3 regions of the Providencia zhijiangensis genome follow, and region 1 is predicted to be linked to each of the others. Evidence: predicted binding sites of a transcription regulator. Region 1 holds the regulator's gene; each other region holds the start of a gene.
The links. Region 1 encodes CRP, which controls carbon source genes, mostly activating them, when cyclic AMP is high. Its sites were predicted from a motif close to ATGTGANNNNNNTCACAT; they were not measured.
Positions count from the first base shown of each region.

Region 2: the regulator CRP is predicted to act here: its motif matches at 3,961-3,978, upstream of udp (uridine phosphorylase).
Region 3: the regulator CRP is predicted to act here: its motif matches at 2,364-2,381, upstream of QS795_RS02655 (NupC/NupG family nucleoside CNT transporter).

Region 1 is NZ_CP135990.1:303,089-313,560, forward strand. Features, by position in the region: gene QS795_RS01370 (aminodeoxychorismate synthase component II) at 1-417, shown strand, start outside; gene QS795_RS01375 (aspartate aminotransferase family protein) at 549-1,763, shown strand; gene QS795_RS01380 (hypothetical protein) at 1,824-3,371, opposite strand; gene crp (cAMP-activated global transcriptional regulator CRP) at 3,583-4,215, opposite strand; gene QS795_RS01390 (OsmC family protein) at 4,539-4,943, shown strand; gene QS795_RS01395 (phosphoribulokinase) at 5,023-5,889, opposite strand; gene QS795_RS01400 (YheU family protein) at 5,938-6,156, opposite strand; gene QS795_RS01405 (hydrolase) at 6,153-7,136, opposite strand; gene QS795_RS01410 (LysE family translocator) at 7,250-7,855, shown strand; gene murP (PTS N-acetylmuramic acid transporter subunit IIBC) at 7,918-9,387, opposite strand; gene murQ (N-acetylmuramic acid 6-phosphate etherase) at 9,415-10,326, opposite strand.
Region 2 is NZ_CP135990.1:548,428-558,899, forward strand. Features, by position in the region: gene otnI (2-oxo-tetronate isomerase) at 1-639, shown strand, start outside; gene QS795_RS02390 (DeoR/GlpR family DNA-binding transcription regulator) at 649-1,416, shown strand; gene denD (D-erythronate dehydrogenase) at 1,474-2,433, shown strand; gene QS795_RS02400 (GntP family permease) at 2,445-3,821, shown strand; gene udp (uridine phosphorylase) at 4,105-4,860, shown strand; gene QS795_RS02410 (tyrosine-protein phosphatase) at 5,143-5,925, shown strand; gene QS795_RS02415 (DedA family protein) at 6,110-6,640, shown strand; gene rmuC (DNA recombination protein RmuC) at 6,746-8,101, shown strand; gene ubiE (bifunctional demethylmenaquinone methyltransferase/2-methoxy-6-polyprenyl-1,4-benzoquinol methylase UbiE) at 8,177-8,932, shown strand; gene QS795_RS02430 (ubiquinone biosynthesis accessory factor UbiJ) at 8,934-9,587, shown strand; gene ubiB (ubiquinone biosynthesis regulatory protein kinase UbiB) at 9,574-10,472, shown strand, end outside.
Region 3 is NZ_CP135990.1:601,820-612,291, forward strand. Features, by position in the region: gene QS795_RS02640 (BON domain-containing protein) at 1-242, shown strand, start outside; gene QS795_RS02645 (patatin-like phospholipase family protein) at 385-1,461, shown strand; gene QS795_RS02650 (TatD family hydrolase) at 1,454-2,239, shown strand; gene QS795_RS02655 (NupC/NupG family nucleoside CNT transporter) at 2,535-3,830, shown strand; gene deoC (deoxyribose-phosphate aldolase) at 4,289-5,068, shown strand; gene deoA (thymidine phosphorylase) at 5,170-6,492, shown strand; gene deoB (phosphopentomutase) at 6,573-7,796, shown strand; gene deoD (purine-nucleoside phosphorylase) at 7,880-8,596, shown strand; gene QS795_RS02680 (GNAT family N-acetyltransferase) at 8,668-9,168, opposite strand; gene QS795_RS02685 (hypothetical protein) at 9,378-10,160, shown strand; gene QS795_RS02690 (hypothetical protein) at 10,268-10,472, shown strand, end outside.

The DNA of each region.
Region 1 (10,472 bases):
TGCACGCCTGATGAGGCGGGAATTTCGTTGGAAGCGATAAAATATTTCGCCGGAAAATTACCTATTTTGGGTATCTGCCTAGGGCATCAAGCTATCGGGCAAGCATTTGGCGCGTCTGTTGTAAAAGCGCGTGAAGTGATGCACGGAAAAACATCATCTATCCATCATAACCATCAAGGGGTATTTAAAGGGCTTAATCGACCTTTAACCGTGACTCGCTATCACTCTTTAGTGATTGCAGCAGAAACGCTACCCGCCTCTTTTGATGTCTCCGCGTGGTCACTGAATAATGGGGATATCGATGAAATTATGGGGATCCGCCATAAAACCCTGCCCATTGAAGGGGTCCAATTCCACCCTGAAAGTATTCTCAGCGAACAAGGTCATGAGCTGTTGAGTAATTTTCTCAAGTATTAGTGGTTGATTTTCGCGAATAGCAAAATTAATTATGCATATTTTACCCTTCCCTATTGCTCTTTATTGATTTTTTATTCATATTTGATGCTTATATTTTCACTTAAGCATTCGATAAAGAGCAGGTGAGGGGTATGTCAGAACAACACGCAGTCAATCGGCAGACTTTTGATCAGGTCATGTTACCTATTTTTTCGCCAGCTGAATTTATTCCAGTTAAAGGCGAAGGCAGCCGCGTTTGGGATCAGCAAGGTAAAGAATATATTGATTTCGCAGGCGGGATCGCGGTTTTAGCGCTAGGTCATTGCCATCCAAGCCTCGTTGCGGCTGTACGTGAACAAAGCGAAAAACTTTGGCATGTGAGCAATGTTTTTACCAATGAACAGGCGTTAACACTGGCCCAAAAATTAACGAAAGCAACGTTTGCGGATCGTGCATTCTTTGTGAACTCAGGGTCTGAAGCGAATGAAGCCGCATTCAAGCTAGCGCGTCGTTATGCCATCACCAAGTATAGCCCGTATAAAACGAAGATCATTGCATTCAAGCAAGCATTCCACGGCAGAACATTATTTACTGTCTCAGTTGGCGGACAAGCGAAATATGCCGATGGATTCGGCCCAAAACCTGCGGATATTATTCATGTGCCTTTTAATGACCTTGATGCCGTTAAAGCCGTGATCGATGAAAATACCTGTGCAGTGGTTTTGGAGCCAGTTCAAGGGGAAGGCGGGGTAACCCCAGCAACATCAGAATTTCTGCAAGGAGTTCGTAAACTTTGCGATGAAAATAATGCATTACTTATTTTTGATGAAGTGCAAAGTGGAATGGGGCGTACGGGGAAATTGTTCTCTTATATGCACTACGATGTCACTCCCGATATTTTAACCACTGCAAAAGCGCTCGGAGGCGGTTTCCCTATCAGTGCGATGATCACAACTGCTGAAATTGCGAAAACAATGGAGGTAGGATCTCACGGAACCACCTACGGGGGCAATCCATTGGCATGTGCGGTAGGCAATGCTGCTTTCGATATTATCAATACCGATGAAGTCCTTGATGGTGTTGCTAAACGTCGTGAGTTATTTGTCGCTCATTTAAACAAGCTCAATGACCAATATGGAATTTTCGCTGAAATTCGCGGAATGGGCTTATTAATCGGTGCAGAGCTGAATGGCAAATTGCTGAATCGCTCAAAAGATATTCTACAAGCTTGTGCTGCAGAAGGGCTGATGATGCTTAATGCGGGCACGAATGTATTACGCTTTACTCCATCGCTGATTATTTCTGAAAATGAAATTAATAGCGGGATGGCGAAATTGGAAACTGCAATTAGCAAACTGCTGGTTTAATTGTCTTTTTATAGTGACAGAGGCAAATTTGCCTCTGTCACTGAACTATTATTCAAGTTGTTACTTGTTATTAAGCTTAGCTAATTTTGTTTTAATCTGCGCAGAATGTACTTCTTCTTTGGATATTTGCTCGCTTAGACTATTTAGACTATTTAGACTATGAAGGGTTTCTTGCGTTTTTTTCAACAGCGCATCTAATTTTCTAGTATCGGGTTTTCCTTGATTTGATGCTATTTCTGGTGAGTTTCCATTTAGTGGAAACTGATATTTTTTACTATTATGTTTAGCTCTTAGCATTGATGTTTTAGTTTGGTATATTTCCCCATTAAATTGATATGTTCTCACGGTTGGTTTTACTTTTATATTTCTTCTAGGTAATACTTTATCATTTTTATTATGCGTGGCATGGTTCGAGTTATTATCTTTCAGTTTAGTGGAGCCTGTTTCTATTTTTTTCTGTGCTTTTGTGTTTTCTGATAAATATCCAGAGTCACTAGAATTATTTGAATAATGGCTTGATGAGTTAGAATTTAAGCTTTCATTGCTAGAATATAGCTGATTTTCTATCTTGTTCAGTGAATCCATATTTTCTAAGTGCCGATTTATTGACTTCATGTCAGTCTCATCGACAAGTAATTTATCGAGCTGACGAGTTGATGGAATTGCTAAGCTAACAAGACGGTCGGTGATTCTTTTTTGTAAACTATCTTGAATATGATTGGTATCATCATTCCACTCTAATTCCTCATTGAACTCAAATTCGGTATCACTGCTCTTTGCTTTATTCTCATCTTTTATTTTCGAAATAGAAGCTTTCTGTATCATACTTGATTCAGCTTCTTTTCTTATTCTCTCTTCACCTGCTTTTATTTCATTCTCTTTGTCTGTCTCTATTTTTTTTAGCTGTTCAGCTAATTTAGCTTGTGATGATTTTAGAGTGCTAAGGTTGTTCTCAATCTTCTGAGTCGATGCAGTGTTCTGATAAGTGATTACTTCACTTGATCTTGTTTTTTCATGTTTTATTGGGATCTCAATTCCCTTTTTAAAAGTAACACAAAATTTTTCATTCTTATTTTTATTAAATATACTTTTTAAATAACGAATACCTTTTTCATGAGTCGATTTTATTTCTAAAATCAAATTTGAGAATCGGTTTGATGAACGTTTTAAATTAAATTCTTTAAAAACGTTAGTTTCTGTAGCACTTGTTTTATCAATTAGCATTAGTTCAGTATCCTGTTTTTCATTAATAATTGGCTCATTTTTTATTGAGACGGAATGGTTGAAAATACGTGGGGATTTAAGAATTAAAAAATGGCCATTAGCTTCAATAGCCTCATGGTATTTATAGGGAAGTGTTATTTTCTCTACTGGAGGCGAGTATTTAATTAGATTAATTTCTTTTTGTTCACTTGGCTCAAAATGACAAGTCAATACGGCGAAATGCTTTTTTTGATAATGTAAATTAGATAGGTGATTATTATCGGGTATGCATGAACCAATATTAATGGCTTTTTTTATTTGATTAGATAATGATGAAGTGGTTATGGTTTTATTATCATTGATATTAATGATACTTTCGCTTCTTGGATTGATATTTTTAATCATCGTGTTGTCAACTCTTAATAATGGTTTAGTTACCACTATATTAGTTTGACAATTAACTATAATTATATAAAGAAACGATACTCATCAATGAGAGTATATAGATGAGAGGGGGAAATAAAGGATCCTAAGTAAGAAAAATAGCTTTGTACGTAAAGTATAAAGCTATTTCAATATCGAAGCCTCACCAAGAAGGGTGAGGCTGAAAGGTGAATCAGCGAGTGCCGTAAACAACAATCGTTTTGCCGTGTGCGGAGATTAAGTTTTGATCTTCCAGCATCTTTAAAATACGACCGACAGTTTCGCGAGAACAACCTACGATTTGACCGATTTCCTGACGAGTAATTTTGATTTGCATACCGTCTGGGTGAGTCATTGCATCAGGTTGTTTAGCTAAATTCAATAATGTTTGAGCAATACGACCAGTAACATCTAAGAATGCAAGGTTACCCACTTTTTCGGACGTGGTTTGCAAACGACTTGCCATTTGCGCGGAAAGGCGCATCAGGATATCTGGATTGACTTGAATCAGCTGACGGAATTTTTTGTAAGAAATTTCCGCGACTTCGCAAGCAACTTTCGCGCGAACCCACGCAGTACGTTCTTGCCCTTCTTCAAATAACCCAAGTTCGCCAATGAAATCTCCCTGATTTAAATAAGAGAGAATCATTTCCTTGCCTTCTTCATCTTTGATTAAAACAGCCACTGAGCCTTTAACAATGTAGTAAAGGGTTTCTGCTTTTTCACCCTGATGGATCAGAGTGCTCTTGGATGGATACTTATGAATATGGCAGTGTGACAAAAACCATTCAAGAGTAGGGTCTGTTTGTGGCTTGCCGAGAACCATTAGCGTTATCCTCTGTATGTTATTGCAACCTTTCGAAAAGTAGGGAAAGGCTGACTTTAAAGTGTCAAGCTTAGCATATTAAGTCACATTGATGCCTATTATTAATATCGCCCTAGGCCAATGCAAATTAATATCAATTGTATAATATAATCAATTAAATCGTTGAGTATTGATCTTAATCCTATCAACTAACCATTGTTTGTATCATATCCAATGTAGAAAGTCTCCCCTGTATCGCTTCAGCCTAATAATGCTGATATAACATTGTCTAGATATATGGAACAATGTGACGATAAATATCACTATTTTCGAGAGGAATAAAAATGGAAGCACGCGTAAAGTGGGTTGAAGGGCTCTCTTTTTTAGGTGAGTCGGCATCGGGTCATCAAGTTATGATGGATGGCAATGCTGGAGATAAAGCACCGAGTCCGATGGAAATGGTTCTAATGGCAGCAGGCGGATGCAGTGCGATTGATGTGGTTTCTATTCTGCAAAAAGGTCGTCAGGATATTGTTGATTGTGAAGTAAAATTAACTTCGCAGCGTCGTGAAGAAGCTCCGCGCTATTTTACGGACATCAACCTGCACTTTATTGTGACGGGACGTGAATTAACGGACAAAGTGGTGGAGCGTGCGGTTCAACTTTCTGCAGAAAAATATTGTTCCGTTGCTATCATGTTAGAGAAAACGGTTAACGTGACTCATAGCTTCGAAATTAAAACGCTGTAATTGTTTTCTTGCTATTAAGATGCTTATCGATAATTAAGATAAGCATCTTGTTATTTATCTCTTTAATGAGAATCTCAAACTACCCATTTCGCTGTTTCATTAATTTTTCCACTAATGGCATCATAATAAGTTCCATCGCGAGTCCTAATTTCCCACCGGGTACCACAATGGTATTCATCGCTGAAATAAACGAGCCATTTAACATGGATAATAAATAAGGGAAATCGATCTGCTCTAATCCTCTAAAGCGAATAACGATAAAACTTTCGTCCTGTGAAGGTATTGCTTTGGCAGAGAAAGGGTTAGAGGTGTCAACGGTAGGAACTCGTTGGAAGTTAATATGGGTACGAGAAAACTGCGGCGTAATATAGTTAATATAATCCCCCATCGAACGTACAACGGAATCCATCACCGCTTCACGGGAATGTCCTCGCTCGGTGGTATCGCGGATGAGTTTTTGGATCCATTCAAGGTTAACAATTGGCACTACACCCACAAGCAAATCAACATGTTGTGCAACATCGTGCTCTGGGGTAACTACTCCGCCATGTAATCCTTCATAAAACAGCACATCGGTATTGGCTGGTAGCGATTCCCACGGGGTAAACGTGCCAGGTTGCAGGCCATAGGGCACCGCTTCATCGTAAGTATGTAAATATTTTCGAGATTGACCGCTGCCAGTTTTAGCATAGTCAATTAGCGTCTGTTCAAGTAGAGAAAAATCGTTGGCCTCAGGGCCGAAATAGCTGATATGGCGCCCTTGCTCGCGGGCTTTACGAATAGCCATATCCATTTCAGGGCGGGTATAACGATGAAAACTATCCCCCTCAAGGGTGGCTGGGCGGATATTTAATTGATGGAAAATTTTACGAAAAGCTTGGCTCGTTGAGGTTGTTCCTGCGCCACTCGAACCCGTCACTGCAATAATCGGATGCTTCTTCGACATAGTGGACTCCCTGTTTTACGCCATGACCACTATTTTTGAGAAACAGCGCTACGGGCGAAACTGGTTATTAGGCATGAAATTTACCGATTCATGTAACTCAGACCAGACTAGCACAATTTCGCCAGAAACTAACTGCCGTTTCACATCATTCACTTTGTCCTGCAAGCTTTTTTCGTGAACGCCGTAATCGGTTCCTTCGCGTAAAACATAACTCTCGATAAGGTTTTCGAGCGTTTCAGGAGCGAGGTCTTTCCACGGAATAATCATGATTTTTGCTCATTCAAATACGCTGTTAGCCACAGAGGAATACGAGTTTCTAACCACATTTGTGGCTTTCTAAAACTACCGCCGACAAAGCCGACGTGTCCACCATGTTCCGTCATTTGGTATTCAATATTTTCGGGTAAATGACTTAAATCAGGCACGACTTCGGGCGCCATAAACGGGTCGTCTTTTGCGTGAATAATCAGGGTTGGCTTAGTAATCTGAGATAACTTAGGTAGCGCGCTGCATTTTTGATAATAATCCGCAGCATCATCAAAACCATGAATACGTGCGGTGATCACATCATCAAATTCACGAATGCGTTTTAACTGTTTAAGCTGCAACAAATTAAGAGGAAGTGAACCGGGATAGCGCACCAGTTTGCGGGTAGCGTTACGTTTCAATCCATTTAATAGGTAACGTTGATAGAGCTGAGAAATTCCTTTCTCCATTTTCATGGAGCAGGCTTCAAGCATTAATGGGGCCGAGACAACGACGCCGGCATCTAATTCAGCATTCTCACCATTTTCAGCTAAATAACAGGCGAGCATATTACCGCCAAGGGAATAGCCTACCGCGGCGGTGGGGGCATCACCCCATGTCTGTTTTAGCCAATGTAAAAAATAGCGCGCATCGCTGGTTTCACCAGAATGGTAAATACGTTTTTGACGGTTAGGTTCACCGCTGCATCCTCTAAAATGCATGATCACGCCGAGCCACCCTTGCTTTTGGGCACTTTCTAACATCCCGTGGGCATAGGGGCTTTTAAAATTTCCTTCCAACCCATGAAAAATCACTAAACGAGGCTTTTTTCTCGCTTGTTCTGGGTTTTCACTCCAAGCAAGATCGATAAAATCACCATCAGGCAATTCTAATCGCTGCCATGTTGGGATAATTTTCGGGGTACGACGAAAGATCCTTGGCAATAAGGTTTGGAGGTGTGGGTTCTTTGCCCAACTCATTGGGTGGAAATTTTCTGACATGGCCTTATTTTTTATTTAGTGGGACGCTTGTGAGTCACATAACATACTGTTATTTTTCTGTGATGCAAGTAAACAAATCTAGAAACAAATTTAGGTTGAGGAACATAGTATAAATGACTCTGGGGCTAATTTTTTCGCTTTTTACGTTTTTATTCATTGCAGCAGTCACGCCCGGCCCTAATAACATGTTGTTGACCTCTTGTGCCGCTAACTACGGCTTTCGTCGCAGTATCGGATTATTATTAGGAATAATGCTGGGCATGCAGTCAATTTTATATTTGTCTGCATTCGGTGTTGCCGCGCTATTACTATTATATCCTGCAATTTATATTGTGCTGAAAATCATTGGTAGCGTTTATTTATTATGGCTAGCATGGAAAACCGCTACCGCCAGCTACGAGCCACTCAAAACAGACAGCAAAGCCTCTAAAAGCGTCACTTGGTTTCAAGGTGGATTATTGCAGTTCTTAAACCCAAAAGCATGGATGATGGGGCTCGGCGCAGTAGGGAGTTTTAGTCTTCCAGGCGAGTTATTTACTCAGTCCATCATTGTGATGAGCATCGCTTTTGTGATTGTGAATTTTGTCGCGGGCTTGATTTGGATGGGTTTTGGTTCTTTGATTGGGGTTTTCTTACGTAGTCGTCGTGCATGGTTTATTTTCAACCTTGTGATGGGGATACTGACCGCCGCGTGTGTGCCGCTAATTTGGTTGGAGTGAGTTTTTCACGCAGAAAAAAGGCACCTAAGGTGCCTTTTTTGCTTTTCAATCCACGTTATTCTCTAGTCTAAATCGACATTTTTACTACCGAACAGATAGGTGAAAATAAACCCGCACAGATAAGAGACTAAGACACCGCCGGCATACACCGCCATTGCAGGAAGCACGCCTTGGTCTGACGTCATCAACGGAATCGCGATTAACCCTGAAGGACCGAATACGGTATTTAACCCAACAGGTAGACCCATCCACGCGACCGCTCCGATAAAGAAACCACCGGCCGCGCCACCTAAACAGGCGGTTACAAACGGCTTCACTCGTGGTAACGTCACCCCGTAAATCAATGGTTCACCAATACCTAAGAAGCCGGGGAAGAGTGCACCGCCAATTTGACTGCGGGTAACAGAGCCTTTCTTCGCCTTCACATACAGTGCCAGTGCCGCACCCACTTGACCCGCACCTGCCATCGCTAAGATTGGGAATAACGAGTTAAACCCTTGCGCTTCAACTAACGCGACATACACTGGAATAAAGCCTTGGTGGACACCGAACATTACCGCAATCAGGAACAGACCCGCTAAGACGGCTGTGCCGATAGGGTTTCCGTTTAAGTGCATGAATAGCCAAGACATTCCTTCGAATAACCAGACGCCAATAGGCATGATGAAGACAAAGGTCGCAGCGCCGACGATTAACAGCGTAATCGTTGAGGTTAAAATAATATCCAAACTGGCCGGAATGATTTTGCGCACTTGTTTTTCAACCCAAGCACCAAAAATACAGGCAATTAGGATCCCGATAATGTTGCCTCTCGGGTCGATATACCAACCAAAGAAGTCTGTCATACCAGAATAGAAGCCTTTAGTGGCCGCCGGGTCGTAACCTAAAATAAACAGCGCAGCGATAATGGCACCGTTAACGCCACTTCCCCCAAACGCTTTTTGGGCGTTATAACCAATCAACAATCCCATAAAGGTGAATAACCCTTTACCGAATACACTCATATACGCAATTAAGCTTTTGAGGTGGGCAAGCTGGGTTGAATCCGCAGGGAATAAATTTTGGTTCGCTGATAATAATGTGAGTAATGACGCCAAGCCCATTAAGAGACCCGCGCCGATAAAGCCCGGAATTAATGGGGTAAAAATAGTCGCAAATTTAGATAAAAAGCGATGAACGGCGCTGGTTTGTTTTTTCTTCAGCTGCTGTTTATTGGCTGAAGCAATCTCTTTCAGATCTTGGGTCGCGGTAGAGTCATGAGTTTCATCCACTTCGCCATTTTCTAGCATTTGCTTCATTAAATCCGCGGCGGCTTGGGCTTTTCCAGGGCCCAAAACAATTTGCAGTTGGTCGTCACTTTCTAGTACGCCCAGTACCCCGGGGATTTTTTTGATTTCGGTTTTATCGATAAACTGGTCATCATGTAAGGTGAGTCGTAAACGCGTCATGCAGTTACCGCACTGCTTGATATTGCGACCACCACCCACGTGTTGCAGGATCTGCTGTATCATTTCATTTGTTATTTTAGCCATACTGTTTCTCTCATTGAGATCCGCCAATTAGGCGGATTTTGCGATGTTGAGGGCAGTGCGAATAAAGCCATGATTTTTAGCGAGTAATTGACGAGCTTCATCCGCATTTAAGCCAGATAAAATCATCAAAATCGCGGTCTTACAGTGTCTATCACATTGTTGTAATGCAGATTCTGCACTTTGGCGGTCGCATTCGGTTGCTTCCATCACAATCTTAGTCTGGCGCTCAATGAGCTTAGCGTTAGTCGCTTCCACATCGACCATTAAATTGCCAAAGACTTTACCGATGCGGATCATCGCCCCTGTGGTGATCATATTTAAAATCAGTTTTTGTGCGGTTCCCGCTTTCATGCGCGAAGAGCCAGTGACAACTTCAGCACCCACAATCGGAGTGATGGCAATGTCAGCGGCTTGGGAGACAGGGCTATCAGGGTTACAGCTAATTGAGGCAACGGTTGCACCTAAGGAGCGTGCATATTTCATGGCACCCAGAACATAAGGCGTGCGGCCACTGGCGGCGATCCCAACTAAAATATCTTTTTGATTAAAATCGATGTTCTTTAAGTCTTGCTCCCCTAACTCGGGTTTATCTTCCGCATTTTCAACCGCACGGAAGATGGCTTGGTGACCACCAGCAATCAGCCCAATAACTTGTTCATGAGGGGTTCCATAGGTAGGTGGGCACTCACTGGCATCGAGGATCCCTAAACGTCCCGAAGTACCCGCACCGGAATAAATCAGACGTCCACCTTGTTGGAAAGCTGCCGCAACTTTATCGACCAATTCTGCAATTTGCGGTAAGGTTTTTTCGACAGCCAAAGGGACTTTTTTATCTTCATTGTTGATTACTTGAAGCATTTCAATGGTAGATAATTGGTCAATGTGGGTACTGGCTTCGTTACGGCTTTCCGTGACCATCTTGCTTAAATCAATCGACATAGTAATAACTCCTTAAACGTATCATGAGGGGTATGCTATGGAATTATTTATTCCTTTGATGTGATAATCATCACGGTACTATCTATTCTCCCTTGTCAATATAAGCGAATAAATTTGGTTATTTATTGCCCTGTAAGTTAATAGTA
Region 2 (10,472 bases), 250 kb from region 1:
GAATTGAAAAAACATCAACTTACTCAAGCTCTATTCAATATGCCTGCGGGAAATTGGGGCGCTGGCGAGCGTGGAATGGCGTCGATTCCCGGCCGTGAAGCCGAGTTCGCTCAAGGTGTACAAACCGCCCTGAAATACGCTTTAGCATTAGGCTGCAAGCAAGTGCATGCTATGGCAGGAAAAGTGGATGATAAATTCACGCCTGAAGAGCAAAAAACGTGTTTTATTAAGAATATACAGCATGCTGCGGACGTGATGGCTGAGCACGGCATTCGTGTGCTTATCGAGCCGATTAATACCCGCGATATGCCAGGGTATTTCTTAACGACCCAAAAGCAGGCTGAAGCGCTGTTACCTGAAATCAATCGCGAAAACGTGTTTATTCAATTGGATTTATATCACTGCCAGATTATGGAAGGTGACTTATTGAAAACAATTGAGCGTCTTTGGGGTAAATTTAGTCATATTCAGATAGCATCAGTACCTTTTCGCCATGAACCTGATAGCGGTGAAGTTAATTACCCATGGATTTTTAATCAACTCGATGAAATGGGATATGAAGGCTGGCTGGGATGTGAATACCACCCAGCAGGACGCACCGAAGACGGTTTAGGCTGGCTAAAGCAAGCTAATTCCTAGGAGAACCGAATGATCCCTTCCGAACGTCGTGATTTTATTTATCGCTATGTCTATGAGCACCAAACTGTGTCTATCAATGACTTGGTTGGTTTAATGAATGTCTCTCATATGACGGTTCGACGTGATATTCGCATGTTGGAAGAGGAAGGGAAGGTTGTCGGAATTAGCGGTGGTGTTCGGTTAAATGATGCGTTACGCCAAGAGCTTCCGTGGAGTGAAAAGGCAAGACTTCATCATCAAACGAAACGCGAAATCGGTCAATTTGCCAGCTCACTGGTTGAAGATGGTCAGGTGGTTTACCTCGATGCAGGCACCACCACCTTTGAAATTGCCCGTGTATTGGGTGAGCGTTTTAATCTCACTATCGTGACCAATGATTTTTCCATCATGCAGTACTTGATGAATAAATCACAACTGAACTTGTATCACACAGGCGGGCAGGTTGATAAACGCAATCACTCCTGTGTTGGCAATACGGCGGCCGCTATGTTGCAGACACTGAATGTAGACATCGCGTTTATTAGTACCAGCTCATGGGATCTGCAACATGGGGTTTCCACTCCTCATGAGGAAAAGGTCCAAATAAAACAAACTTTATTGGATGTTGCTCGTCGGTGTGTACTGGTTTCAGACAGCAGTAAATTCGGTAAATACGGTATGTTCCGTGTCTGCCCATTAGATCAATTGCACGACATCATTTGTGACCAACATTTACCGTCTGATGTGGTGCAACGGATACTCGAAAAAAACATAAAACTTCATTTAATAAATACATAAAAAAACATCTTACCTACTGATGCATAGCCCGACAGGGTTATAGCAAGGAGAATGACAATGAAAGTTATTATTACTGGTGGCGCAGGCTTTCTGGGCCAGCAGCTAGCCGCTGCTTTGCTTAAAAACAACCAAGGATTAAAATTTGACCAGCTCGTTTTAGCGGATATTCAATGCCCTACATCGCCTATTGAAGACTCTCGCGTGAGTTGCGTTGCATTAGATTTAACCCAGCCAGAAGCAGCAGATAAGCTGATTGACGCGCAAACTGACGTGGTATTCCACCTTGCGGCGATCGTCAGTAGCCATGCTGAAAGTGACTTTAACTTAGGCATGAAAGTGAACTTCGATGCGACTCGCCAATTGCTTGAAGTCGCTCGCGCTAAAAACCCTGCCATCAAGTTTTTATTCACCAGCTCCCTTGCGGTTTTTGGCGGTGAATTACCGGATGTGATCACCGACCTGTGTGTTGTGAACCCTCAGTCTTCTTATGGCGCTCAAAAAGCCATGTGTGAATTGATGGTGAACGACTATTCCCGTAAAGGCTATGTGGATGGACGCGTGATGCGCTTACCTACCATTAGTATTCGCCCGGGAGTCCCGAATAAAGCGGCATCTTCTTTTGCTAGCGGTATTATCCGCGAGCCACTAAATGGGATTGAGAGTGTTTGCCCAGTGTCTCCAGAGTTGGCGCTATGGTTATCTAGCCCAGAAACGGTAATCAACAACTTCATCCATGCGGTTTCGATTCCTGCAGAGAAATTTGGTCTTTCACGCACAGTGAACCTGCCAGGGATCACCGTGACAGTACAAGAGATGATTGATGCCCTGCGTGATGTCGCTGGTCAACAAGCAGTTGATTTAATTCGCTTTGAACCGGATGAATCCATCAACCGTATTGTGGCAAGCTGGCCGGGTAAATTCGATATTCGCCGTGCACTGGATTTAGGCTTTAAAGCTGATGGGTCATTTAGCGATGCGATCCGTTCCTTCATTAAGCACCATGGCTGTGCGAAATAGGAGATTAAATAATGTCCTATATTCCTATTATTGGCCTCGCGGTGGCCATATTTGTCCTTATCTTTTTAGTATTGCGAACGCGGGTTCACGCCTTGTTAGCGATGTTGATTGCGGCTGCAATCGCAGGGTTATCAGGGGGATTAACTGCAGCGGAAACCGTCACCGTTATTACAAAGGGCTTTGGTTCGACCCTCGGTAGCATTGGTATTGTTATCGGTCTCGGGGTAATGATGGGAAGGGTGCTGGAAGTGTCCGGTGCTGCTGAGCAGATAGCCTATAGCTTTATCAAATGGTTAGGTAAAAAACGCGAAGAGTGGGCGCTGGCAATTACCGGTTATATTGTCAGTATTCCTATCTTTGTCGACTCTGCATTCGTTATTTTGTATCCGCTGGCAAAAGCGTTAGCGAAGAATGGAAAACGCAGTATTTTAACCCTTGGTGTCGCATTGGCGGGGGGATTAGTTGTTACCCACCATACTGTACCGCCAACTCCGGGCCCTCTCGGTGTTGCAGGGATCTTCGGGGTTGATGTTGGTGCCATGATTTTAGCGGGTATGACGCTGGCAGTGCCGTGCGTTATCGGGATTGTGTTCTACGCCAAGTGGCTGGGAACTAAATACCCTGAATTCATGCCAGATGAGACGGGCAGCGAAGATTTAAAAGAAGTACATGCGCGTTACATGGAAGAAAAAGCCAACAAACCATTACCGAGCTTATTCTTATCATTGTTACCAATTATCACGCCAATTCTGTTGATCTTCATTAATGCTATCAACGGATTATTACTGAAAACAGCCGCATTCCAAGGTATGGATGATAATTGGTACTTCCAATCATTCCAATTCTTGGGAGCACCGATTATCGCCTTATCTATTAGTGTCCTGATTTCGGTCTATACGTTAATGCCAAAAGCATCGAAAGAAGAAGTTATCGACCGTATGGAAGAGGGTTTACAAGCGGCGGGTATCATCCTGCTTGTGACAGGTGCTGGTGGAGCATTAGGTGCAGTATTGCGTGACAGCGGGACGGGAACCATTCTTGCGGAGCATGTCGCGAATTTACCGATTACGCCCGTATTAATCCCGTTTATTATCGCGACATTAGTGCGTTTAATTCAGGGGTCTGGAACGGTAGCAATGATTACCGCAGCATCGATTTCTGCGCCAATCATTAGCCAAATTCCTGATATCAACTTATTGGTTGCAGCTCAGGCAGCAACAATGGGGTCTCTGTTCTTCGGTTATTTCAACGACAGCCTTTACTGGGTGGTGAACAGAATGATGGGGATCAAAGACGTTAAACAACAAATGATTGTTTGGTCTATTCCAACAACAATAGCTTGGGCTATCGGGTTGGTTGGGGTCTTGATCCTTGATGTCGTGCTATAAATCTAGCATGTTGATATTGTAGTATTTTCTATATTCTGCCTATCTAAAGCGCCCATTCGGGCGCTTTCTTTCGATAATCACAAACATTCATCTATACTGGGTGTATCTCATTATTCACATTCATCTTAAGATGATTTATTTGTGATCATGATCTCGTTTTAATGAAATTCAAGTGTATCCGTTTCTATTAAAGTAGATATTGGTCACTAAATTAATCAAAGCTAAGCGCTATATTGACAATAACGTACTAATTCAATGATGCCATTGTGTAAAGGAGTTTGATATGTCTGACGTTTTCCACTTAGGTTTAAAAAAGAGTGACTTACAGGGTGCAACTGTTGCTATTGTTCCTGGGGATCCTAACCGTGTTGAAAAAATTGCACGTCTGATGGACAACCCTGTACATTTGGCTTCATTACGCGAATTCACATCATGGCGTGGCGAGCTCGATGGCAAAGCTGTGATTGTCTGCTCAACGGGTATCGGTGGACCATCAACTTCTATCGCAGTTGAAGAACTGGCTCAGTTAGGTATCCGTACTTTCTTACGTATTGGTACAACAGGTGCAATCCAAGAAAACATCAATGTGGGTGATGTGCTTGTCACCACGGGTGCCGTTCGTTTAGATGGCGCAAGCCAGCACTTTGCACCACTGGAATTCCCAGCCGTCGCTGACTTCACGTGTACTAATGCGCTGTATGCTGCGGCAACAGAAGCGGGTGCAACCGTACACGTCGGTATTACCGCATCTTCCGATACCTTCTACCCAGGTCAAGAACGTTACGACACCTACACAGGTCGCGTAATGCGCCATTTCAGAGGCTCAATGAAAGAGTGGCAAGACATGGGCGTGATGAACTATGAAATGGAATCTGCAACGCTGTTAACCATGTGTGCAAGCCAAGGCCTGCGTGCAGGTATGGTCGCTGGGGTTATCGTAAACCGTACTCAGCAAGAAATTCCAAATGAAGCGCTTCTGAAAAAAACAGAAGGCAATGTTCTGAGCATCGTTGTCGAAGCTGCTCGTCGCCTGCTGTAATCCTAATTAGCTGACCCGTTTACTGACTTCACTCGGTTGTGGATTTGCGGTAAACGGGTTCAGTTATCATCGTGCTACCCATGTATCTTAAATATTCTTGTATCTCTAATTGATCAGCGCAAAATTTATTTTCTCGCGTTTTTCTTATTCCCTTCATCGATGAATCTGTTATTGTCATTTAAAACAATTAATAGAAGCCTCTTAAGTTACTCAAATTACAAGTAATTGATGATTTCGTTTATTTTTAGTTTGAGCAATGACAGAGCTAAAAAGGGAAAATGTATGTCAACCAAACCTTACCTTCACCCCTCTGTACTGCCTTTAACAGGTGGAATTAACTTTCGTGATTTAGGGGGAAAAAAGCTTTCCAATGGCGGAAAAATAAAGCCCGGTGTTTTATTTCGTTCTGGGGCGCTCGACCGATTAACCCAAGATGATGAAAAAGTCTTACAGTCACAAAACCTTTTCCAAATCATCGATTATCGCGATGAAGCTGAAATTTTGGATAAACCAGATGTGGTGTGGCGTGGCGCTCATTATGTACATGCCCCTGCGAACCCGCTGGCAAAAGAAGTGAGTGCGAATCTTGATAAACTCACCCCAGAAGTACTAGAACAGTTTGATCCTCAAGCTTTTATGTTTCGCCTCTATGAGTTGCTTCCGTTGAATAATGCCGCTTATCACCAATTAGTGAACATGTTGAAGCAGCCAGAAAAAGGTGGGCTTGTGCAACACTGTGCTGTGGGTAAAGACCGCACAGGAGTTGGCTCGGCTCTCGTGCTGTTTGCGCTGGGCGCAGATGTGAATACAGTAATGGATGATTACCTTTTAACGAACGAGACGTTAGCGCCATTTCGTAATCATTTACTCGAAGAGTTCTCCAAGACCATGAGTGAAAACGTGGTGAAAAAATTCGAATATGTATTTTCTGTTCGTGAAGAATTTTTACAAACTGCATTGAAAAGTATAGAAAATAATTATGGCGGTGTGGATAGCTGGCTAGAAAAAGACTTTGGATTAGATAACGCTCAGCGCAGCGTATTACAAAGTTACTTCCTCGAATAAACCTCTGCGGAATTGAAGTTGCAATGCGCCAGTTTTGTTGCAACTTTATTTACTTCCAAGAACTATAATATATTCACTTAGCGGCGTAATAATTGCTTATCTTAATAACAGTTAATTAGCTGAATAATAGTTACTTAGTCTACTCATAGTTAACATACTAATCTCAAACCGTAGGAATTCGCCCTTGAGCATTAATGAAATTGTCACGGTCATTACAGAATTCACTCGCGCTCACGAAGTGTGGGCTATCCCTATTGTGTTCATTCTTGCGTTTGGCGAGTCCCTCGCTTTCTTATCGTTATTGCTCCCTGCGACCGTTATCTTGCTTGGGCTAGGGGCATTAATTGGTGAAAGTGAGATTGCCTTTTTCCCGATTTGGTTAGCCGCTGCATTGGGCGCATTTTTCGGGGATTGGGTCTCTTATTGGTTTGGTTTTCACTATAAAGATAAAGTTCGTGAAATGTGGCCGATTTCCCGCAACCCTGAAATGGTAGACAAAGGGCATCGCTTCTTTGAGAAGTGGGGTGTTTGGGGTATTTTCTTTGGTCGGTTTTTCGGGCCACTGAGGGCGGTAGTGCCGCTTGTTGCGGGGATCTGTGAAATGAAGCAGCGACATTTCCAAGTCGCTAACCTAGCCTCAGCGATGATTTGGGCGTTTGGCATTTTAGCCCCTGGTGCGCTTGGTTTACGTTGGTTTGCGAGTTGGATGGGATAAGCTGCGAAGCCGCTCGCAAAAAGTAGCCGTTGGGAGATTTACCTCTGGACACTTATACAGTATCCCATTACCTTACTCTAGATTTTAAAAAGTAAGGATTGAGTCGTGGATACCTCTCTTTTATATGCAATTATTGGCGCCTTGAGCGGCATTTTGGTCGGCGGTTTAGCGGTCTGGTTTTCTATTGTCCAAAAAATAGCGGGAAAAGAGCGAGAGCTACAAGAGGTATACCGCCAATTGGCGGCGAGCGATGAAAAAAATGTGCATTTAGCGCAGTGGAAAGAGGAATGTGACAGGCTCGATCAGGAGCTACGTACACAGCGGGATATTAACCGCGAACAGGAAGCAGAGCTGCGGGAAGTGATGACCCGCTTTGAGCAGACTCAACTCGCCAATGAAGAAAAACAACGGATTTTACAAAACAGCGAGCAGCGCCTTACCGCTCAGTTCGAAAATTTAGCCAATCGTATTTTTGAGCAGAACGAACGTCGAGCATCCGAACAACATCAGAAAAATTTAATGGCGATGCTGTCACCGTTTCGTGAGCAACTTGAAGGGTTTCGCCAGCAAGTACAGCAAAGTTATGGTGAAGAAGCCAAAGAGCGCCATACACTCACTTATGAAATTCGCCAATTACAGCAGTTAAATAGCCAAATGACCAAAGAAGCGGTCAATTTAACCCGAGCCCTAAAAGGAGATAATAAAATCCAAGGGAACTGGGGGGAAACGATTTTAACGCGGATTTTAGAAGTTTCAGGGCTGCGAAAAGGCAGTGAATTTGAAACTCAGGTAAGCATCAATACGGGGTTTAATAGCCGCTATCAACCCGATGTGATTATCCATCTTCCTGAAGGCAAAGATGTGGTGGTCGATGCGAAAATGTCGCTGGTGGCTTATGAACACTATTTTAATAGCGATGATCCAGAACAGCAGCAGCAAGGCATCAAGGAGCATGTGGCGTCCATTCGTAACCATATGAAAATGCTCAGTCGCAAAGACTACCATCAGTTACCGGGAGTTCGCTCTTTAGATTATGTGCTCATGTTTATTCCGATTGAGCCTGCGTATTTATTAGCATTAAAAGAAGCGCCTGAACTACTTGATGAAGGATTAAAACTGAATATCATGTTGGTTTGCCCATCCACCTTACTGGTGGCCGTGCGTACCATTAATAATTTGTGGCGCTATGAACGGCAAGAGCAAAATGCTCAAGAAATCGCAGATAGAGCCGCTAAAATGTACGATAAGCTGCGTTTATTTATCGATGATATGCAAGTATTGGGCTCGAGTTTAGAGAAAGCAAATCATACTTATTCTTCAGCAATGAAGCGCCTTGCTGAAGGCCGAGGTAATTTGCTTGCTCAAGCGGAAAGTTTTAAAGAGTTAGGTGTGGAAGTTAAGCAATCTATAGACCCTCAGCTAGCTGAGCGGGCTGACAAGTCTAATTGTGCGGAATCTTAGAGTTATAATAGGGTTTTCACTCAAAGGCTGGTACACTTCACAAAAAAGTTTGAACGATTAACAGGCATAATAGAAATGACCGAACCAACAAAAGAAACCATCGATTTTGGTTTCCGTACTGTAGAGAAAGAAGAAAAAGCTGGCCTAGTCGCAAATGTTTTTCACTCTGTAGCCTCTAAATATGACCTGATGAATGACTTAATGTCTTTTGGTATTCATCGTATCTGGAAACGTTTCACAATTGAAGCGAGTGGTGTGCGTCGCAATCAACGCGTACTTGATCTTGCTGGTGGAACTGGTGACCTCACTGCAAAATTCTCTCGCCTTGTGGGTGAAAAAGGTGAAGTGGTTCTCGCAGATATTAACGATTCAATGTTAAAAATGGGACGCGAGAAACTGCGCGATTTAGGCATTGTCGGTAATGTTAATTACGTTCAAGCTAACGCAGAAGAGTTGCCATTCCCTGATAACTATTTTGACTGTATTACCATCTCTTTTGGTTTACGTAACGTCACCGATAAAGATAAAGCATTACGCTCCATGTTCCGTGTATTGAAGCCGGGTGGACGCCTATTAGTGCTTGAGTTCTCTAAACCAATTCTTGAACCACTGAACAAAGCTTACGATGCTTACTCATTCCATATTTTACCGCGTATTGGTCAAGTGATTGTGAATGATCCTGAAAGCTATCGTTACCTAGCTGAATCTATCCGTATGCACCCAAATCAAGAAACCTTGAAAGGGATGATGGAAAACGCAGGTTTTGAGCAAGTCTCTTATGACAATATGACCGGTGGTATTGTTGCATTACATAAAGGGTTTAAATTCTAAGATGGAAGCACCATCAGCGCATATTGAAAATCCTAATACTGTTTTGTATTCCTTGATGACGGCATTAATGGAAACTTCCTTGAACCACATGTTGTTCAAGGAAAAAGTCCTGCAACCTGCAAGAATGCGTTTAGCAGGTAAAGTGATGGGGATTGAGCTTAAAGAGCTGAATAAAACTCTGACGCTTATTTTTGCTGAAAATCATGTTGATGTATTAAGTGAATGGCAAGAACCTGCAGATTGCACTATCAAAACGTCACTGTTTACATTGATTAAGTTGAAAGATAAGCAGCAGCTTTCACAACTCATCAATAATGGTGACATTGTGATTGAAGGCGATATGCAAATTGTTCAACACTGGTCTTCATTACTGGATTTAGCTATCTGGAACCCGGCTCATTATTTATCTCCTTATATTGGTGATGTTGCGGCAGAAGGCATCAGTAAAGTGTTGGGTAAAGGGGCTTGCCTCGCGTCTCGTTTAGTCAGTCGCCAAAAAACATACGTTAAAGACATTATTCTGGAAGAGTGGAAAATGGCGCCAAGCCAGCTGGAATTAGTGCATTTTAGCGATGAAGTTGAGCAGGTTTCAAATTCAATGAGTCAGTTAGAACAACGACTCAATCAGTTGGAGGAGAAGAATGACTCCCGGTGAAATAAAACGTCTTTACTTCATTATTCGGGTATTTCTCTCTTATGGACTAGATGAGCTGATCCCTAAAATTAAGCTGACATTGCCTTTAAGAATTGGGCGGTTAGGTTTTTTTTGGATCAAAAACAGACACAAAGATAAAGATCTTGGTGAACGACTGCGCTTAGCATTACAAGAATTAGGGCCGGTTTGGATCAAATTTGGTCAAATGCTTTCGACTCGCCGAGATTTATTCCCTCCTGCAATTGCTGACCAGCTGTCATTATTACAAGACAAAGTGGCGAGTTTCGATGGTAAATTAGCCCGTCGTTATATTGAGGAGTCACTCGGTGGTCCATTAGAACAATGGTTTGATAACTTTGATGAGCAAGCTCTTGCCTCTGCGTCGATTGCCCAAGTTCATACTGCAACATTAAAAGAAAATGGCAAAGATGTTGTTTTAAAAGTGATTCGCCCAGATATTTTGCCTGTCATCAAAGCGGATATTAAGCTGATGTACCGTATCGCCAATTGGGTTCCTCTTCTTCCTGATGGACGACGTTTACGCCCTAAAGAAGTCGTGCGTGAGTACGAAAAAACCTTAATTGATGAGCTAAATCTTCTTCGCGAATCTGCTAACGCTATCCAGTTACGACGCAACTTTGAAAACAGTTCTATGCTGTATATCCCTGAAGTTTATCCTGATTATTGCCGTGAAAACGTGATGGTCATGGAGCGTATCTACGGTATTCCTGTTTCAGACATTGCGGCATTAGAAGCGCAAGGCACGAACATGAAGTTGCTGGCAGAGCGGGGCGTCAAAGTCTTCTTTACCCAGGTATTTCGTGACAGTTTCTTCCACGCAGATATGCACCCGGGCAACATTTTTGTTAGCTACGACCACCCAGA
Region 3 (10,472 bases), 300 kb from region 1:
GTGGTGTGAAAAGTACCGATACCTATATCGATGATTCTTCCATTACTGCGGATATTAAAAGCAAACTCTTAGGTACCAGTGGGCTCCCAAGTAATAGCGTGTCAGTAAAAACCGTTCAAGGTGTGGTTTACCTCTCTGGTTTTCTCAAATCTAGCGAGCAGATAAATCAAGTTGTGCAGATTGCATCGACCGCGAAAGGGGTAAAATCAGTACAGAATGGTTTAGTTCTGACGAACAAATAATTTCTTTTAAATGAGCTTTCAGCCGAAAGCTCATTTTGCTATTTGCTCTTCCTGAGAAAAACAGTTTAATGAGAATCATTTGTTTTAATCTGATTTATTGTGAGATTGTTTAGAAACACGTCAATATAGAGAAAGGGTTACTATGGGAAAGCATGTTCCAGTCACTTTAGGCACGATTGAGCCACTCGCGTTTTCTGATGAAATTAACGGAAGAAAAACTGCCCTTATCTGCGAAGGTGGCGGTCAGCGTGGTATTTTTACGGCCGGTGTATTGGATGAATTTCTGATAGAAAACTTTAACCCTTTTGATTTGATGATAGGGACGTCTGCGGGCGCCCAAAATTTATCTGCTTATATTTGTGGTCAAGCCGGATATGCCCGCCGAGTGATTACTCGCTATACCACGAATCTTAATTTTTTTAACCCGCTAAGATTTATTCGTGGAGGAAACTTAATTGACCTTGATTGGTTGATTGACACGACGGCGAAAGAGTTTCCACTTAATATGGATGCAGGGCTTGAATTGTTAGATTCTGGCCGTGAATTCTATATGGGAGCCAGTCGTAGCGATGATTTTTCCGCTGCATTTTTGCATCCAGATGCGGATTCTTGGTTGGATATCATTCGTGCTTCCAGCGCCATTCCAGGATTCTATCGAACTGGCGTAGAATATAGCGGTGTGCGATACCACGATGGAGGGATAAGCGCCGCGATTCCTGTTGAGGAAGCTTATCGGCGCGGAGCGGATACAATTGTTGTGATCCGCACTGTACCTTCTCAAATGTACTTTACGCCTGAATGGGTAAAACGCATGACCCGCTGGCTTGAAGGTGATAATTCGGCGCTGCAACGCATGGCAGCCATGCTAAAAGTTCACTTGAAGAGTTATCGAAAAACGCAGGAATTCATCGAAAATCCACCCGATGGCGTGCAGATTTTTGAAATATACCCACCGACACCACTGAAAAGCAGTGCTTTAGGCAGTAAAATTAGTGCCTTAAATCAAGATTACCATGTCGGACGACGCTGTGGGCGTTACTTTATTGCGGCATTAGCTCAACAGTTTGCGAGTAATGATGCTGATTTCAGTCGATTTTCTAAGAACACCAATTCATTAGAATTGATGCATAGGGAAGATTTGCGAGAGTCTTTATTAGCAGGAAAGACGGCCGAGGCAGCAAGTGCTAGCGCCCTGCAAGGCAATCCTGCTCATGAGTGATAATATTCAATTTATCGATACTCACTGTCATTTTGATTTTCCCCCGTTCAGTGAGGCACTTACAGAAAGCCTAGAAACCGCGAAGCAAGGTGGAATTACGGATATTATTATTCCTGCGGTGAGTCAGGATAACTTTCAGCGCATCTGGAATTTAGCCCATGAGTATTCTCAACTCCACGCAGCAATGGGATTTCACCCTCTATATTTAAGCCAGTTTCAAGAATCACATTTTGAAAAATTGACGGATTTTCTGATGCGAAAAAGCCAGAAATGCGTGGCGGTAGGGGAGATTGGGCTTGATCTCTATATGGAAGATCCTCAATTTGAAAGGCAACAAATATTGCTTCAGCGCCAGTTGAAGTTAGCTAAGCAGTTTGACTTACCCGTTATTTTGCATTCACGAAAAACTCATGACCAATTGGTTGCGATGTTACGTCGCTACGAAGTCCCTGCACGTGGTGTAGTGCATGGTTTTGCTGGCAGCCTTTCTCAAGCCGAAAGTTTTGTGAAACTGGGGTATTACATTGGCGTCGGAGGGACAATTACTTATGAGCGCGCGAATAAAACTCGCCAAGTGATGGCTCAACTCCCGCTAAGTTGTCTTGTGTTTGAAACAGATGCACCGGATATGCCTGTATCCGGTTTTCAAGGTGAACCTAATCGACCAGAGCGTATTCAGTGGGTATTTCAGTCTTTGTGTGAGCTGCGCCACGAATCTCCGGATGAAATAGCACAACAACTTTACAACAATAGCCGGACGTTATTTAATCTAATTTAGATTATAATTAGCCGATTAATAATTATTTCTTAAGTATTTTATGTATTTATCCGAGTAAATCCATTCAGCTTTTTATCTCTTCGACTATCGCATTAGTGCCTTTCCAGACGAAACCGATCCTCTATTGTGATTTTCGTCACAATATTTGAATTTATGTTACTTATTGCACTTTGGATTTGTGATGAATGTTGGGGGTTATTAATGATGACTGGTTATAATCATCGAACTAAGATTCGTGGAATCTTGCGAGTTTCTTTATACATTAACCTAGAATTAAGTGAACAGGGATACTTCCATGCAACTCATTTTGAGTATTGTTGGGATGGCGGTGCTTATTGCGATAGCCGTTCTCTTCTCCAGCAATCGTCGCGCAATTAGACTTCGTACAGTCGGCGGTGCTTTTTTAATCCAAGTCGCTATCGGCGCATTCGTTCTTTACTCCCCTGCGGGACGTAGCGTTTTACAAGGCATGTCTGACGGCGTTTCTAAAGTTATCGGTTACGGTCAAGACGGGATGAGCTTCATCTTCGGTGGTCTAGTTTCCGATAAAATGTTTGAATTATTTGGCGGCGGCGGTTTTATCTTTGCTTTCCGTGTATTACCTATCATCGTCTTCTTCTCATCTCTGATTGCCGTCCTGTATTACCTCGGCATCATGCAACTGGTCATCAAAATTCTAGGTGGTGGTCTGCAAAAAGTACTGGGAACTTCAAGAACCGAATCACTGTCTGCAACCGCAAACATTTTCGTTGGTCAAACGGAAGCGCCTCTGGTTGTTCGCCCTTATATTTCTACCATGACTAACTCTGAACTGTTTGCCATCATGTGTGGTGGTTTAGCGTCTGTAGCGGGTTCAGTATTAGCGGGTTATGCGCAAATGGGTGTTCCAATGGAATATCTGATTGCGGCATCCTTCATGGCGGCGCCGGGTGGATTACTATTTGCTAAGCTAATGGTTCCTGAAACTGAAGTTGCTAAAGATAATGTGGATGCTAAAGATTTAGTGGCAGAAGAAGATCGCCCAGCTAACATTATCGATGCAGCCGCATCTGGCGCAGCATCCGGTATGCAACTGGCTCTGAACGTAGGTGCAATGTTACTGGCATTCATCGCATTAATTGCGTTAATTAACGGTATTTTAAGTGGTGTGGGTGGCTGGTTTGACTATCCGCAATTATCCCTTGAATTATTACTAGGTTGGGTATTTGCCCCAATCGCATACCTGATTGGTGTGCCGTGGAGCGAAGCAACAATTGCCGGTTCTTTCATTGGGCAAAAAGTGGTTGTGAACGAATTCGTTGCTTTCATGAACTTCGGTGAATATATGAAAGCAGATGCGGATGTGATTGCGGCGGGCAAACAAGTTCTGTCTGATCATACTAAAGCGATTATTTCCTTCGCACTGTGTGGTTTCGCGAACTTATCTTCTGTGGCAATTTTGCTGGGTGGCTTAGGTGGAATGGCACCAAATCGCCGTAGTGATGTAGCTCGTTTAGGTATGAAAGCCGTTATGGCAGGTACACTCTCTAACTTAATGAGTGCAACGATTGCTGGCTTCTTCTTAACATTAGCCGCAATGACCGCAATGTAATCCCCCTGTTTGCAGCGGAAAGGCGATTTGTCTTTCCGCTGTCATTTTCTTCTGCGATATTCTTTTTCTGGTTTTTATCGTAACTTTTACTTTTTCAACTATTCTTAACGTAATCAATTTAAGACGAGAAGGTTGCAGCCTGTATAATGGCTGATAAAGAGTGAGCAATTGCTTGTGGAATTGTGATATCGTTCACGAATATATATTTAATAATGTAACGTTCAGTCGATAAATGTGATTTGTAGCGCATAAAATACCCCAGTTACGTGGTCAAATAGGTAACAGTAAGTTGCCACGGAACTGATAGTTCATAGAGTCAACTGGCTCTAGGGCATCGTGCGGTGAGATGGATCTCAGCTGCTGAGTTTGGAAAACCTAACTAGCATCTTTATGGAACAAGCCCGCTCGCCAACAAAGAACGTATCGTTCTGAAAGAATTAACATCGTTGGAGAGTTATATGACTGATTTAAAAGCAGCAGCGCAACGCGCACTGACCCTGATGGATTTAACCACGTTAAATGACGACGACACTGACGCAAAAGTGATCGCCTTATGTCATCAGGCAAAAAGCCCAGCAGGTCATACCGCTGCTATCTGTATTTATCCTCGTTTTATTCCTATTGCACGTAAAACCTTACGTGACCAAGGAACGCCAGATATCCGCATTGCGACCGTCACCAACTTCCCACATGGTAATGATGATATTGAGATTGCTTTAGCTGAAACTAAAGCTGCCATTGCTTATGGTGCGGATGAAGTTGACGTTGTATTCCCATACCGTGCACTGATGGCGGGTAATGAAAAAATCGGTTTCGATTTAGTGAAAGCATGTAAAGATGCTTGCGCGGCTGCAAATGTATTACTGAAAGTGATCATTGAAACTGGCGAACTAAAAGATGCCGCATTAATCCGTAAAGCGTCTGAAATCTCAATCAATGCAGGTGCTGATTTTATTAAGACATCCACGGGTAAAGTGCCAGTGAATGCCACTTTAGAAAGCGCAGAAATCATGATGCAAGTCATCCATGATATGGGCGTTGCGAAAAGTGTTGGTTTCAAACCTGCTGGCGGCGTTCGTACCGCTGAAGAAGCAGCACAATATTTAGCCTTAGCAAGCAAAATCTTAGGCGATAACTGGGCTGATGCTCGCCATTTCCGTTTTGGTGCATCTAGCTTATTAGCGAATTTATTAAATACGCTGGGATTTGACGTTAAAAAATCCTCCAGCAGCTATTAATAATCGCAATTATTAGTGACATCAGACTGTTGCCCAATCTGACTTGGGCAACAGCCGTGACTATTTAGCCGAAGAATTCGATGTGAATTAAGGAGCCTATTGTGTTTCTCGCTCAAGAAATTATTCGTAAAAAACGTGACGGCAAACCATTAAGCGAAGAAGAAATCCGTTTCTTCATCAATGGTGTGCGTGATAACACGGTTTCTGAAGGTCAGATTGCAGCCTTAGCAATGACCATCTATTTCAATGATATGACAACCCCTGAACGTGTTGCACTAACGCTAGCGATGCGTGATTCAGGTACCGTATTAAATTGGAAATCACTGAATCTTAATGGTCCACTCGTGGATAAACACTCCACAGGCGGTGTGGGGGATGTGACTTCACTCATGTTAGGGCCTATGGTTGCTGCATGTGGTGGTTATGTTCCGATGATTTCCGGTCGCGGCTTAGGTCACACCGGTGGAACCCTTGATAAGCTCGAAGCTATCCCTGGGTTTGATATTTTCCCTGATGATGAACGTTTCCGCGACATTATCAAAAATGTCGGCGTGGCGATTATTGGTCAAACCAACTCACTAGCGCCGGCTGACAAGCGTTTCTATGCGACTCGTGATATCACGGCAACCGTGGATTCTATTCCGCTTATCACCGCTTCTATCTTAGGTAAAAAATTAGCCGAAGGGTTAGATGCGTTAGTGATGGACGTTAAAGTGGGTTCAGGCGCATTTATGCCAACCTACGAAAAATCAGAGCAACTGGCTGAGTCCATCGTGCAAGTTGCCAATGGTGCAGGCTGCAATACTACCGCGCTGTTAACTGATATGAACGAAGTACTGGCATCCAGTGCAGGTAATGCTGTTGAAGTTCGTGAAGCTGTACAGTTCCTGACGGGCGAATACCGTAACCCACGTTTGTTCGAAGTCACCATGGCGCTGTGTGTGGAAATGCTTGTTTCAGGTAAATTGGCTTCGGATCGTGACGATGCGCGTCAGAAATTACAAGCGGTGCTGGATAACGGTAAAGCGGCTGAAGTGTTTGGTCGTATGGTCGCTGCACAAAAAGGGCCGAAAGATTTTGTTGAAAATTACAGCAAATATCTGCCAACTGCCGTCCTCAGCAAAGCCGTTTACGCACCTCAAGCGGGCATTATCACACAAATGGACACACGAGCACTGGGTATGTCTGTGGTAACGTTAGGGGGTGGTCGTCGTAAAGCTACTGATCCTATCGATTACAGTGTTGGTTTAAGTGATATCGCAGCATTAGGTAGCAAAGTTGATACCCAAACTCCACTTGCGATCATTCATGCCAATAGCGAAAAATCATGGGAAGAGGCGGCGAAAGAAGTTCGCGCTGCTATGATTATTGGGGATAAAGCCCCAGAAGCGACACCAATGGTCTATCGTCAAATTAGTGAATAAACCGATATCCGCATTTTTCACAGAAGGGTGCGGGTTAGATGACGCGATGAACAGATAAGCTGTATCGCAGGAGAATAAATATGAAACGCACATTTATCATGGTACTGGATTCCTTCGGGATCGGCGCTGCAGGTGATGCCCACAAATTCGGCGACGAAGGTTCGAACACTCTGGGTCATATCGCAGACGCTTGTGCTCGTGGGGAAGCAGACAAAGGCCGTAAAGGTCCATTACACCTGCCTAACTTAACAAAATTAGGTTTAGGAAAAGCAGGAGAAGAATCAAGCGGAAAATTCCCTGCTGGTCTGGATCCAAATGCAGAAATTATCGGTGCATATGGTTACGCGAGCGAGTTATCTTCAGGTAAAGACACGCCGTCTGGTCACTGGGAAATTGCGGGCGTTCCTGTTCTATTCGATTGGGGCTATTTCGAAAAACACGAAAACAGTTTCCCACAAGAATTGCTGGATACACTGGTAGAAAAAGCCAACTTACCGGGTTACTTAGGTAACTGCCATTCATCGGGTACGGTCATTCTGGACCAACTGGGTGAAGAGCACATGAAAACGGGCAAACCAATTTTCTACACCTCTGCGGACTCTGTATTCCAAATCGCGTGCCATGAAGAGACTTACGGCTTAGACAAATTGTATGAGCTGTGTGAAATTGCCCGTGAAGAGTTAACCAAAGGCGGTTACAACATCGGCCGTGTGATTGCGCGTCCATTTGTTGGCGACAAAGCGGGTAACTTTGAGCGTACGGGTAACCGCCATGACTTAGCGGTTGAGCCACCAGCGCCAACCGTACTGCAAAAATTAGTGGAAGAAAAACAAGGTGAAGTGGTGTCTATCGGTAAGATTGCCGATATTTACGCTCACGTTGGTATTACCAAAAAAATCAAAGCAACGGGCATCAACGCGCTGTTTGACGCAACCTTAGAAGAGATGAAAATTGCGGGTGACGACACTATCGTTTTCACTAACTTTGTCGATTTTGACTCAGCATACGGTCACCGTCGTGATGTTGCCGGTTATGCCGCTGCATTAGAGTTATTCGATAGCCGCTTGCCTGAAATGCTGAAACTGGTTAAAGAAGATGACATTCTGATCTTAACCGCTGACCACGGTTGCGACCCAACTTGGCCGGGTACAGACCACACTCGTGAGCATATCCCAGTGCTGGTGTACGGACCAAAAGTTAAACCAGGTTCTTTAGGTCACCGTGAAACGTTCGCGGATATTGGCCAGACAGTCGCGAATTATTTTGATTTATCACCAATGGAATACGGTAAGCCGATGTTTTAAGCTTGCGACAAGGTGATTTGAAAATAAGGCAGGAAACTGCCTTATTTATTGTGCACAATTTTAATGATTAAAAGGGAATACAAATGGCTACTCCACATATTAATGCAGAAATGGGTGATTTCGCAGACGTCGTACTGATGCCGGGTGATCCACTGCGCGCGAAGTACATTGCAGAAACTTTCCTTCAAGATGTTCGCCAAGTGAATAACGTACGCGGTATGTTAGGTTTCACAGGAACTTATAAAGGTCGTAAAATTTCCGTTATGGGTCATGGAATGGGTATTCCTTCATGCTCCATCTATGCAAAAGAGCTGATCACTGATTTTGGCGTTAAAACGCTGATCCGTGTTGGTTCATGTGGTGCAGTAATGGATGACGTGAAACTGCGTGACGTAGTTATCGGTATGGGCGCATGTACAGACTCTAAAGTGAACCGTCAGCGTTTTAAAGACCATGACTTTGCAGCAATTGCAGATTATGACTTAGTGCATAACGCAGTTGAAGCTGCAAAAGCACGTAACGTAAACGTTCGTGTTGGTAACCTGTTCTCTGCGGATCTGTTCTATTCTCCAGATCCAGACATGTTTAAAGTGATGGAAAAATACGGCATCCTCGGTGTGGAAATGGAAGCTGCAGGTATCTACGGTGTTGCTGCTGAGTTTGGTGCTCGTGCACTGACTATCTGTACTGTTTCTGATCATATCAAAACTGGCGAACAAACCACGTCAGAAGAGCGTCAAACCACGTTCAATGAAATGATTGAAATCGCACTGGATTCAGTTCTGTTAGGCGATAAATAATCGTTGATTAGAACCCTAGTTTGAATATAAAAATGCCACTTTCGAGTGGCATTTTTGATTTATAAATCTGCTTAAATTTTCGATTTAATTCGGCTCATCACAATCGCGTCCACATACTCACCATCACGAAAAGCATAATCGCGCAAAATCCCCTCTTGCTTGAAGCCAAATTTTTCATATAGACCTAAGCCGCTACCATTAGCGGCAAAGACTTCTAATTCAATGCGATGAACATTTAGCCAATTGTCGCAGTAATCCACCATAACTTGCATTAATTTCGAACCAATTCCTTTGCCTTGATAAGCCTGATTCACTGTAATACCGAAACTCGCCACATGTCGGCGGCGTATTTGTGCAGGTTGATGCACGACAAGTAGCCCAACCACGACATTATCAAGTGTGGCGACAAATTGAGTCACCAGCGGGTCATTGGCTCCCAGTCTGGCTTCCCACGTTTTCTTTGTGGGATAGGGCAGCTGCAAAGTATTGGCATAAGCGGAGTAATCAGCGTGCATTTGTGTGATAGCGTGGACATCGTCCAAGGTAGCTCTACGTATTATTACGTTGTTCACAAAATTTTCCTTTTATTATCGTTTTTTAGAAGAATATTAATCACATTAAAAGCAATGTATGTCAACGAAGTAAATAGCTTATCTCCATAGATTTATATGGAGAATATCAATCTTCATATTGTAAATATATAAATGGCGATATTTGATATCGTAGATAAATTGAAGAATATATTATTATTTTTTATTTAATTTAAATTAAGGAAGCGAGTATGCCTATTATTAAAACTAGTTCAGTTGAAAAGAACAATAATATATTCCTAAAGAATGACTTAAATTGTAATGTTCAGCAAAAATATGGGTTCAAGAGTGCATTGAATTCAAAGATTGGATGCTTTATTTCATCTGTTCAAAATAAGCTTGATTCAATCAATGAAATGGTATGCCGAAAAAAAATCATTAAAAGCTGTCATTCAGTTGTTGAAGCCATTGATCTTAAATCAGCGAATAATGATATTTCAAAGAAATCACTAAGAAAAATAGAACGTAAAATTGTAGAGATTAACAAGAATAATTCTTTCTTAGATAGTGTAGATATTAAAAAAGCGATTAAATCTAAAACGAAAAATGCTAATGAGCCTGTACGTGAGAAAATTAGTGCGATGCTTGATCGTAAATTCGGTATCGATATTTATCATAGTGAAGAGAAACCATCTTCTATGTTAACACCCGAAAACGATTTTATTGATACGCAAGTTTCAAATAGAACTGTAAGTTCAGATGTGAACGATGCTGTATTTTTAAATTTAGTAAAAAATCACCAAATGATACCAATGGAAAAGAAAGATAATCGAATTAATAAAGATAGCTATATCCTTTCAAGGATAGAAGAAGTTGATGTGGAAGATGATAATGAAAATAACTTGTTAAGTTTAAAAAAAGATATCGAGGAAATAACTGAAGCACTTTCTAAGTTAAAAATGGAATTTAAAACAAGAAAAAATCAGTTAAGTCTTCGTGATGCTTATAAAGTTAATAAACATTCATTTAAATAAAATTTGGATAAAATAATTTAACTGTTTTCAATGAGGCTTATTTCTTAATTAATATCAAGAATAAGCTTTTTTTTTAAAACTAAACTAGTTTATAAAAAGGAATATACATGAGAACTTTTCAAACTAAATCTCAAGCTGCTGCATTAATAGATCGTTCATTGAATGACATGGTAATCGCAATAACCAAAAACCCCAAGGTTTTCGAAGGGAAAAGCGAGATTATCATCGATAAAATTAAAGCAGCCAAAAACAATGGCGGGGATGGCTGGACAGAAATAAATAATGCATGGGGCATTGTGGCGAGCGGGAAAG